3 regions of the Nesterenkonia aethiopica genome follow, and region 3 is predicted to be linked to each of the others. Evidence: predicted binding sites of a transcription regulator. Region 3 holds the regulator's gene; each other region holds the start of a gene.
The links. The regulator HrcA, encoded in region 3, represses chaperone genes, less so after heat shock. The targets are predictions, from matches to a motif close to TTNGCACTCGNNNNNNNCGAGTGCNAA.
Positions count from the first base shown of each region.

Region 1: a site for HrcA is predicted at 1,635-1,661, ahead of groES (co-chaperone GroES). Genes of this name have one in related genera too.
Region 2: a site for HrcA is predicted at 1,349-1,375, ahead of ABD658_RS10560 (FmdB family zinc ribbon protein). Genes of this name have one in related genera too.

Region 1 is NZ_BAAAVT010000007.1:19,666-22,937, reverse strand. It holds gene groL (chaperonin GroEL) at 1-1,048, opposite strand, end outside; gene groES (co-chaperone GroES) at 1,109-1,405, opposite strand; gene ABD658_RS06355 (YeeE/YedE family protein) at 1,718-3,019, opposite strand; gene ABD658_RS06350 (sulfurtransferase) at 3,016-3,272, opposite strand, start outside.
Region 2 is NZ_BAAAVT010000013.1:6,092-9,363, forward strand. It holds gene ABD658_RS10550 (hypothetical protein) at 1-51, shown strand, start outside; gene cpaB (Flp pilus assembly protein CpaB) at 412-1,029, shown strand; gene ABD658_RS10560 (FmdB family zinc ribbon protein) at 1,059-1,325, opposite strand; gene ABD658_RS10565 (5-formyltetrahydrofolate cyclo-ligase) at 1,429-2,040, opposite strand; gene ABD658_RS10570 (phosphotransferase family protein) at 2,191-3,272, opposite strand, start outside.
Region 3 is NZ_BAAAVT010000004.1:150,300-153,571, forward strand. It holds gene ABD658_RS04065 (DUF3097 family protein) at 1-751, opposite strand, end outside; gene hrcA (heat-inducible transcriptional repressor HrcA) at 916-1,941, shown strand; gene dnaJ (molecular chaperone DnaJ) at 1,945-3,069, shown strand; gene ABD658_RS04080 (16S rRNA (uracil(1498)-N(3))-methyltransferase) at 3,066-3,272, shown strand, end outside.

The sequences.
Region 1 (3,272 bases), on a different contig from region 3:
CCTGCGCCTTGATCGTGGCGGCACGGGCCTCGACGTCCTCCTTCGAGCCGGCGCCGTCGACGATGGTGGTGTTGTCCTTGGTGACGGTCACGCGGCGTGCGGAGCCGAGCACCTCGGTGCCCACCTGGTCCAGCTTCAGACCGAGGTCGGGGGAGACCACCTGGGCGCCGGTGAGGATCGCGATGTCCTCCAGCATGGCCTTGCGGCGGTCGCCGAAGCCCGGAGCCTTGACAGCCACAGCGTTCAGGGTGCCGCGGATCTTGTTCACCACCAGGGTGGAGAGCGCCTCGCCCTCGACGTCCTCGGCGATGATGAACAGCGGCTTCTTGGACTGCAGCACCTTCTCCAGCAGCGGCAGGAACTCCTGCATGTTGGAGATCTTGCCCTGGTGGATGAGGATCTGGGCGTCCTCCAGCACGGCCTCCTGACGGTCTGCGTCAGTGACGAAGTGCGGGGAGAGGTAGCCCTTGTCGAACTGCATGCCCTCGGTGATGTCGAGCTCCGTCGACGTCGTGGAGGACTCCTCGATGGTGATCACGCCCTCGGTGCCCACTGCGTCGAAGGCGCGGGCGATGAGCTCGCCGACCTCGTCGTTCTGGGCGGAGATCGCGGCGACGTGGGCCACCTGGGGGCCCTCGACGTCGCGGGCGTTGGTCTTCAGACGCTCGGTCACCGCGGTGACGGCGGTCTCGATGCCGCGCTTGATCTCACCCGGAGCGGCACCGGCGGCCACGTTGCGCAGGCCTTCCTTGACCAGGGCCTGGGCGAGCACGGTGGCGGTGGTGGTGCCGTCGCCGGCGACGTCGTTGGTCTTGGTGGCGACCTCCTTGGCGAGCTGAGCGCCGAGGTTCTCGTAGGAGTCCTCGACCTCGATCTCGCGGGCGATCGTGACGCCGTCGTTGGTGATGGTCGGTGCGCCCCAGGACTTGTCCAGGACGACGTTGCGGCCCTTGGGGCCCAGCGTCACCTTGACGGTGTCGGCGAGCTTGTCGATGCCGGCTTCGAGTGCCTTCCGGGCGGCATCGTCGAACTCAAGCTGCTTTGCCATATGAGTTGCTTCCTTTGCGAGTCAGATGCGGGTCTCGAGAGGTGTGCGGAGGATCCGCGATCACTTCTCGACGACAGCCAGGACGTCGCGGGCGTTGAGGACGAGGAACTCGTCGCCGCCGACCTTGACCTCGGTGCCGCCGAACTTGGAGTAGATGACGACGTCGCCCTCGGCGACGTCGACCGGCACGCGGTTGCCCTTGTCGTCGACACGGCCCGGGCCCACGGCCACGACCTCGCCCTCCTGGGGCTTCTCCTTGGCGGTGTCCGGGATCACCAGACCGGAAGCGGTGGTCTGCTCAGCTTCCAGGGGGCGGACAACAATACGATCCTCGAGGGGCTTGATGGAGACTGACACGTCAGTACTCTCCTTTGCGTGATGTCGAATCGGGTCTGTTCACAGGCCCGGGCCGCGCGTCGTGTGACGCCGACGCCGTGCCCCAGGCCGGGGTTGTTGCGCGCCTTGGGAGTGACCGATCCGTCGTCGCGGTGCCGGACGGCGCCCCTTCAGGCCTTCGGCGCCGGTGACGCCGACGCCGCATCAGCACTCGATGGCCTCGAGTGCCAACACAAACTTTAGGACGGCCTTAGCACTCGGTCAAGCAGAGTGCTAAGGCCGTCCCTGTGACGTGCCGGACTGCGGGTCCGTGGCCTTCCCTGAGGGACCTGCTCAGCGGTACACCCCAGGGTTGGCGCGGCGATGCAGCCCAAGCTTGAACCCGACGCCGGCGGCGACGACCACGGCCGCGCCGAAGACCCAGCCGGAGAGCGCCATCGCCTGGGTCCCGGAGAGCAGTACGCCGATGGTGCAGCCCAGCCCGATCATCGAACCCCAGCCCAGCAGGACTCCGCCGATCACCGCGGTGAGCGAATTCCAGCCGGTCAGCGGCTCCACCTTGACCCGGCGCCCCGGCAGCGCGGCGGCCAGCGAGGCCAGCACGATGCCGGCGATCAGCCACCCGTTGGTGGTGATGGTGTGCACCACCACCGCCACGCAGCCGGCGAGGCGCTCGTCCAGGCCTGGCATGAAGTTCGGCAGCAGCCCGGCGGCGTCCATGCCGGTGCGGGTCAGTGAGGAGATCTGGCTGGTCACGCCCAGCGGCTGGTCCTTGTAGTAGGCCAGCACGGCCAGGATCCCGACGGCGGCACCGGTGGCCAGCGCCGGCCAGCGCTTGAAGAACACGAGGCGGCGGACCTCGGTGGCGTCGACCACGCGGTCCCCGCGGCCCGTCACCGGCGGGTTCCACCGCAACAGCCAGATCCCGAGTCCGACCAGCACGCCCAGCTGCAGCACGACCGCGGTGGTGTAGCCGCTGCCGGCGGGCAGCCAGGGGACCGGCGCCCCGGCGATGAACCCGGAGTACATGGTGTCCCAGGAGAGGAATCCCGCACCGAAGCCCAGCACGACGCCGACCAGCGCCGGCAGGGAGCGCAGGTGCCCTTCCGGGAGCCGATACAGGTGCCCGGCGATGCAGCCCCCGGAGATCACCATCCCGAGTCCGAAGGCCAAGCCGGCGATCACCAGCGCCAGGGAGACCGGAGCGATGTGGGCGTCCGAGGGAATGGTGCCCCCGGTGGGGTTGGACACACGCATGGAGAAGACGACGGCGTAACCGATCATCCCCACGGCGATGGAGACCAGCACGGCGTAGAGCCCGCGCGAGTCTCCCTTCTCGAAGAAGTCACGGAACACACAGAAGAAGCAGTAGCGGCCGCGTTCGAACAGGATGCCGAGGCCGGCACCGATCAGCAGGGCGAAGGCGGCGTTCGATCCGCCCAGGCCCTCGCCGTCGGTGATGGTCAGCCAGCCGGCCAGTCCGAGCAGCAGCGCGGCCACGGCGAGTGCGACGGACGTGCGCACCGTGTCCGCCCGGGTCCAGCCCAGGGGACGGTCGGCACGGACCGAGACGGAGCCCGGTCCGCCGGAGTGGCGGACGGGCTCCGTCGAGGTGGTCTCAGCGGTGGTGCTCACGAGCCGCCGCTGCCCCACAGGCCGGCACGCTGGTCGGTGTTGTTGGCCACCGGCACGCCCACCGAGTTGCCCCATTCGGTCCAGGAGCCGTCGTAGACCTGGGTGTCGGCGCCCAGGATCTGGCTCAGGGCGAACCAGGTGTGGGAGGCACGCTCCCCGATGCGGCAGTAGGTGATGATCGGGCTGTCGAGGTCGACGCCGGCGTCCTCGTAGATGGCCCGGATCTCGTCGGCCGGCAGGAACTGGCCGGTCT
Region 2 (3,272 bases), on a different contig from region 3:
AGCGCGCGGGATCGATGGATCCTGGAGCAGCGCCCACCCCACTGGGACTGAGTCCTCGACGCTGGTGGGGTGTTCCTCCACAGGGCCGTCGCGTGCGGCGCTGACACGCGCGACGATCCACACCCTCGCCCGACGTTCTCGTCGTGTGGGTCTGTGAGCGGCAGGGTGGAGGGCATGACGCTCACCGCAGGACCTGCTCGCCTCCCACCGCCGCCGCGCCCCGGCGGATCCGCCGGACCCGCCGACTCCCGCAGCGCGGTCGCTGCCCGACGATCCGCGGGGACCGCTGCCGGCGCGATCACGCGGCGGAGCCGTCGTGCACAGGCCCAGAGACCGGGATCCCCGACGCCGCCCCGTTCAGGCGTCCGACGTCGCCCTCCACGGGTGGCGCGCAGGCTGCGCGGAGGAGGCTTGGGCCTCAGGCTGCGGCGTCTGCGGTTTCCCTTGGCGCTGCTCTGCGCGCTGGGTGCGGTGCTGGCCGGGCTCGCCGCGGGTGTGGAGTCCCGTGGGGAGACGGCGACGGCGGTGCGGGTGACCCAGGATGTCTCGGCCGGGGATGAGTTGACGGCCGCGGTGCTGGAGGAGGTCTCGGTGGACGCCGAGGCCGTACCGGGCGAGGAGCCGGTCCGCGTGGAGGATCTGCTGGGCCGCCAGGCAGCCGTCCCTCTGCCTCGCGGGGCGATGGTCCTGCCGTCGCAGCTGGTCGGCCCGGGGCTGCTGGCGGGCCAGCCCGAGGACCATGTGGCGGTGCCGGTGCGCCCGGCGGACACGGCGCTGGTGGGGATGCTCAGCCCGGGCCAGCGGGTGGATGTGATCCTCTCCTCCGAGTCGCTGGAGGACGGCACCTCCTCGCGGACCGTGGCCCGTGCCGCGCCGGTGCTGTGGGTCCCCTCAGGCGAGAGCGACGACTGGTTTCCGCAGGCCGGCGACGCCGGCCAGGTGGTGGTCGTCGGGGTGGATCCGTCCACGGCCCAGGACATCGCGCAGGCAGCCCACGAGGGGCGTTTGCATCTGAGCCTGGTGGGGTGAGGGCAGGCCCGACGTCGAGGGCCGGTGCCTCAGTCGGCCGTGGCGGAGGCCGCAGCGGGCTTGGGCGCCGAGGAGGAGCTGGAGGAGGGGCTGGAGGACGACTCGGAGCTGGAGGAGGAGCCGCGCGAGTCGGTGCGGTAGAAGCCCGACCCCTTGAAGGTCACCCCCACGCTGCCGAACTTCTTGCGCAGTGTGCCCGAGCACTCCGGGCACACGGTCAGCGAGTCGTCGCTGAACGACTGGACGATGTCGAAGGCGTGGCCGCAGGCCTTGCAGGCGTAGGAGTACGTGGGCATCGGATTCCTCAGTCAGGGGACAGTCGGCAGGCTCACCGGTCGGGTGCCGCCGCATGGACATCTGCCGACCACTGATTCTATACCGCCGCGAGGCACCGGCGGGTCAGCGGAGTCTGCGGAGCCCCTCGGGCGTCACCACCGCGTCGACCGCGAGGTCATGGGGCTCCACGGGGAAGGACCCGGCTGGCAGGACCTCTTCCGGTCCCACCACCGCCCAGGCGGACACCTGCTCACGCAGGTCAGCGGCCTCCACTTCGGCGAACATGCGGTCGTAGTAGCCGCCGCCCTGGCCCAGGCGATGCCCGGAGGTGTCCACGGCCAGGGCGGGCAGCAGCATCTGCAGCGGGCCCTCGGCCAGGACGTCACTCAGCGTCTGAGCGTGGCCGACCGGTTCGTCCAGAGGCAGCACAGGGTGGCGTCGTGTCTCGGACTGCGCGGCCCAGCTGACCCATTCCAAGCGGGGCACCGGGTCGTCCGCGACGCGGGGGAGCAGCACCTGGCCTCCGCGGCGCAGATGCCGGGTCAGGAACGGCCGGACATCGGGTTCGTGGGCCATCGGAAGATACGCGGCCACGCGTGCCCGGGCCGGCACATGCTCCTCGAGCACCCGTCCCAGAGCATCCGCGCGGCGAGCACTCTCGGCGACGTCGAGGGTGCTGCGGGCTGATCGGATCCGCGCCCGGGCCGCCTTCTTGGCCTCTGCGATCTCACTCATGGGCCCACCCTACGTCCTGGTCCAGACCACAAGACGGCGGCGGGCCGAGCGCTGTCCCCGGTGCGGGGACGACCACCGATAGAAACCGCCGTCGCGATTCATCAGGGAGACGCATCCCGACACGAGGGACACAGATCCAGCGGCCCAGGTTCAGTTCCGCGGGTGAAGCTCGCCACGCATCTGGTCGGCCAGAGCCGCGTACCGCGGACGGAACGCGTAGACGCACAGCAGACGCAGCAGGCTGGCCTGCTCATAGACCGCCACGGCGTCCTCCACGGGAGAGTCCAGCACCCGGGACAGCTCCGCAGCCGTGCCGTCCACCGCCAGGAGGACCGTCTCGGCCTGGCCCGTGCTCCAGACGCCTTGACGACGGCGCCAGGTCGCATGCGCCCGCAGGTTCCCCAGGTCCAGCGCAGGGTCGGCGAGACAGGCGGTGTCCACGTCCAGCAGCCCCGGCCCCTGGTCGGCGGACCAGAGCACCTGCTTGTCGTGCAGGTCCCGGTGGGCGGGCCGCGGGGTCATCTGCGGCAGCCTTTGCAGTGCGACGGCGGTCGACTCCACGGCTTCGATGAACAGCTCCGCCTCCGCCTGGCCCGTCCGCAGCACCGGCATGGCCTGCTCCGTCCAGCGGCGCAGCACACCGATCTCGTCTCCCGGGGCATGTACCGGCAGCCCGGATGCCGGGACCGGGCGGAGCACCGCCTCGCGCCACGCCTCCAGGACCTCGCCCCAGGCCCGGGCCCAACCGGGTCCTGCGGCGGCGTCGTCCTCACTGACCTCATGCAGTCCCGCGCCGGCCAAGGAGGCGAACGTCACGGAGGACTCGTCATGAGTGAGCACCCGCGGGGTGCGGAAGGGGCCGTCGAAGGTCGCCGCGCGCGCCACGCCGTCGAGGATGCTCTGGGCACGACCGGGCCGCACCAGTTTGCGGAACTCCACGGCCGAGCCGTCCTGGTGACCCGACGTGGTGCCGTCCGGGCTTCGGCGCACCACGGCCCGTCGACCCGGCCGATGAGAGACGACGACGGCGCCGGGGCCACGCAGCTCCGTCAGCTGCGGCAGTCGCGGGTCGCTCCACGCTTCGAAGAGCTCCAGAACTCCGGTCCCGCTGTGATACCACCCGGCGCGCAGCGCTCCGGAGGTGTCAAGGGCCTCCACCGCAAGTCGTGTTCGACTCGATGCGGCCGGCGACCGCTTCTCCGGCCACACGCGCGTCACGGTCACCGGCCCGG
Region 3 (3,272 bases):
AGACCGTCCCCAGGATCCGCTTCCAGCCGGCGGCGATGTCCCGCTGCCCGGAATGCGGCCAGCCGAGTGCCTGGAGGGTGCCCACCTTGATGTCGATGTGCCGAGGGATGTCGGGCCAGGCCTGAAGTCCCACGAGCTGGGGCTTCACCGCCTGCCAGACATCCACATAGGGGTGGCCCAGTACTGTCACGTTTCCGGCCGCCCCCGGCATGGACATGGCCTCGGCCGCAATGCGGCTCTCCTTGGAGCCCGGGACGAGGTGGTCCAGCAGCACACCCACTCGACGGTCCCGGCTCGGTCCGAACTCCCGCAGGGCCCCGACGAGGTCGTCCGCGCCGTGCAGAGGTTCGACGACGACTCCCTCGAGCCGCAGGTCCTCGCCCCAGACCTTCTCGACCAGTTCGGCGTCATGGGTGCCCTCCACCCAGATCCGGGAGGCCCGGGCGACTCGTGCCCGGGCGCCCTCCACAGCCAGCGAGCCCGATGCGGTGCGGCGGGGGCCCTGCGGGGCGGTGCGAGGCTTCGGCGGGACCAGCTCCACCGGGGCGCCGTCGTGCAGGAACCCGTGCCCCAGTGGGAAGGCCCGGCTGCGGCCGTGGCGGTCCTCCAGGCGGACCACGCGGATGCCGCCGGCCGCCTCCACACCCACCACGGCACCGACCCACCCCGACTCGGTCTCCTCCACCACGGTGCCGTGGTCGGCGGGGAGCGGCGGGACCTCACGGTACTGGGCGCGACGCCGTTCGGCCATGTCCGCGGGGCCCCAGGCGGACCAGTCGGTGGGGAAGTGAGGAGATGTCACAGCCCGGGAGCCTAGCAGCGGCGGCGCCGACTTCGGCGGATCCCGACGACACGCGCTAGAATTGGCACTTGTCGCAGGAGAGTGCCAATCGCCGCCGGGAGAGGAGACCAGCGATGTCTGACACCCGTCGCCTGCAGGTGCTGCGTGCGATCGTGGAGGACTACGTCCAGACCCAGGAGCCTGTCGGGTCCAAGGCGCTGGTGGATCGCCACAACCTCGAGGTCTCTCCGGCCACCATCCGCAATGACATGGCCTTCCTGGAGGCCGAAGGCCTCATCGCGGCCCCACATACCTCCGCGGGCCGGATCCCCACCGACCAGGGGTATCGGCTCTTCGTGGACCGCATCACCGAGGTCCGTCCGCTGTCGCGGGCCGAGCGTCGCGCGATGGACATCCTGGTGGAGGCCGCAGACGACCATGACGCCATGCTGGAGCAGACCGTGCGTCTGCTGGCCATGCTCACAAACCAGGTCGCCGTCCTGCAGCACCCCCAGCAGTCCACGGCGCGCATCCGGCACATCGAGGTCCTGTCCATGGGGCCGCTCAAGGTGCTGGTGGTCGTGATCCTCTCCTCCGGGAAGGTGGAGCAGCGGATGGCCACACTGCCGGAGCCTGTGGACGACGATTCGCTGCAGGTGCTCGGTCAGCGGCTCGCCGGGGAGCTCCACAACCGGTCCGCCTCGGCGCTGCCGCTGCCGGTGGACCGCCTGCTCGGCTCGGTCGAGCCGTCGCTGCGCTCCAGCCTCGCGATCGTCGCCCACACGGTGGAGGCGGTGCTGGAGTCCGGACGGGTGGATCGCATCATCATGGCCGGCACTGCTAACCTCGCCAGGTCTGACCGCGACCTGGGCCCCTCGCTCGGTCCCGTCCTGGAGGCCCTCGAGGAGCAGGTGGTCCTGCTGCGCCTGCTCACCGAGATGGAGCAGGACCGCCGTGGCCTCTCCGTGCGGATCGGTCATGAGACGAGCCATGACTCGCTGTCCGAGACCTCGGTGGTCGCTGCGGAGTACGCGGTCGGCGACGGCGGCGACGCCGCGAAGCTCGGCGTCGTCGGGCCCACACGCATGGACTACGGCTCCACCATGTCGGCGGTGCGAGCCATGGCACGGTACCTGTCCCGGATTCTCTCTGAAGGGTGAGAAGTGACTGACTACTACGAGGCGCTCGGCGTGAGCCGAGAGGCGTCGACCGACGAGATCAAGAAGGCGTACCGGAAGAAGGCGCGCAGGCTGCATCCGGATGTGAACCCCTCGGAGGACGCCGCCGATCAGTTCAAGCTCATCGGACGCGCCTATGAGGTGCTCTCCGACCCGGAGAAGCGCCGCAACTATGACGCCACCGGTGACGAGAACGGCCGGTCGCCCTTCGGCGGCGGATTCGGGGGAGGGAGCCAGGGCTTCGGCGGCTTCAGCGACATCTTCGAGACGTTCTTCGGCGCCGGAGCCTCGGGTCCGGCCTCCCGCACCCGGCGCGGCCAAGACTCCCTCATCCGCGTGCGGGTCGATCTCAAGGACGCCGTGTTCGGCACCACCAAGGAGGTGGAGATCGAGACGGCGGTCACGTGCTCTGTCTGCCATGGCTCGTGCACGCGGGAGGGGACCAGCCCGACGACCTGCCCCGACTGCCACGGTCAGGGCCAGGTCCAGCGGCCCATGCGCTCCATCCTGGGCACCGTCCTGCAGACCGAAGCCTGCGCCCGGTGCTCCGGCTTCGGCAGCATCATCGAGGACCCGTGTCAGGAGTGCGACGGACAGGGCAGGGTGCGCGAACGCCGCACGCTGAAGGTCAAGATCCCCGCCGGCGTGGACAAGGGCAACCGCATCCACCTCGCCGGGGAAGGGGAGGCCGGACTGGCCGGCGGGCCGCACGGCGACCTGTTCATCGAGGTGGACGTCCGGCCCCACGACGTCTTCACCCGACGCGGGAACGACCTGCACGCCACCGTGTCCATCCCCATGACGGCCGCCGCCCTCGGCACCACGGTCAGTCTGGAGACCTTCGACGGGACCGAGGAGATCGAGGTCAAGCCGGGCACGCAGTCGGGCGAGGTGCTGACGCTGCGGGACCGCGGTGTCGCGCACCTGCGCGGCGGCGGCCGCGGTGCGCTGAAGGTGCATCTGAAGGTCGAGACCCCCACCAAGCTGACCGATCGCCAGCGCGAGCTGCTCCGTGAGCTGGCCGCCGAGCGTGACGAGGAGCTGGGGGAGTCCACCACGGAGCACCGGGGGATGTTCGCCAAACTCCGCGAGGCCTGGGACAGCCTGTGACAGCTCCGCTGTTCCACCTGGCGCCGGGACGGCTCGACGGCGTCTCCTGCGGCGACCACGTCCGGCTCGACGGCGCGGAGGGCCACCACGCGGCCACGGTGATGCGCCTCGAGGTCGGGGAGGAGGTCCACCTCTCCGACACGCGCCGGCTGCGGGTCACCGGATCGGTGGTCGAGACGGGGGCCGGTGTGCTGACGGTGGAG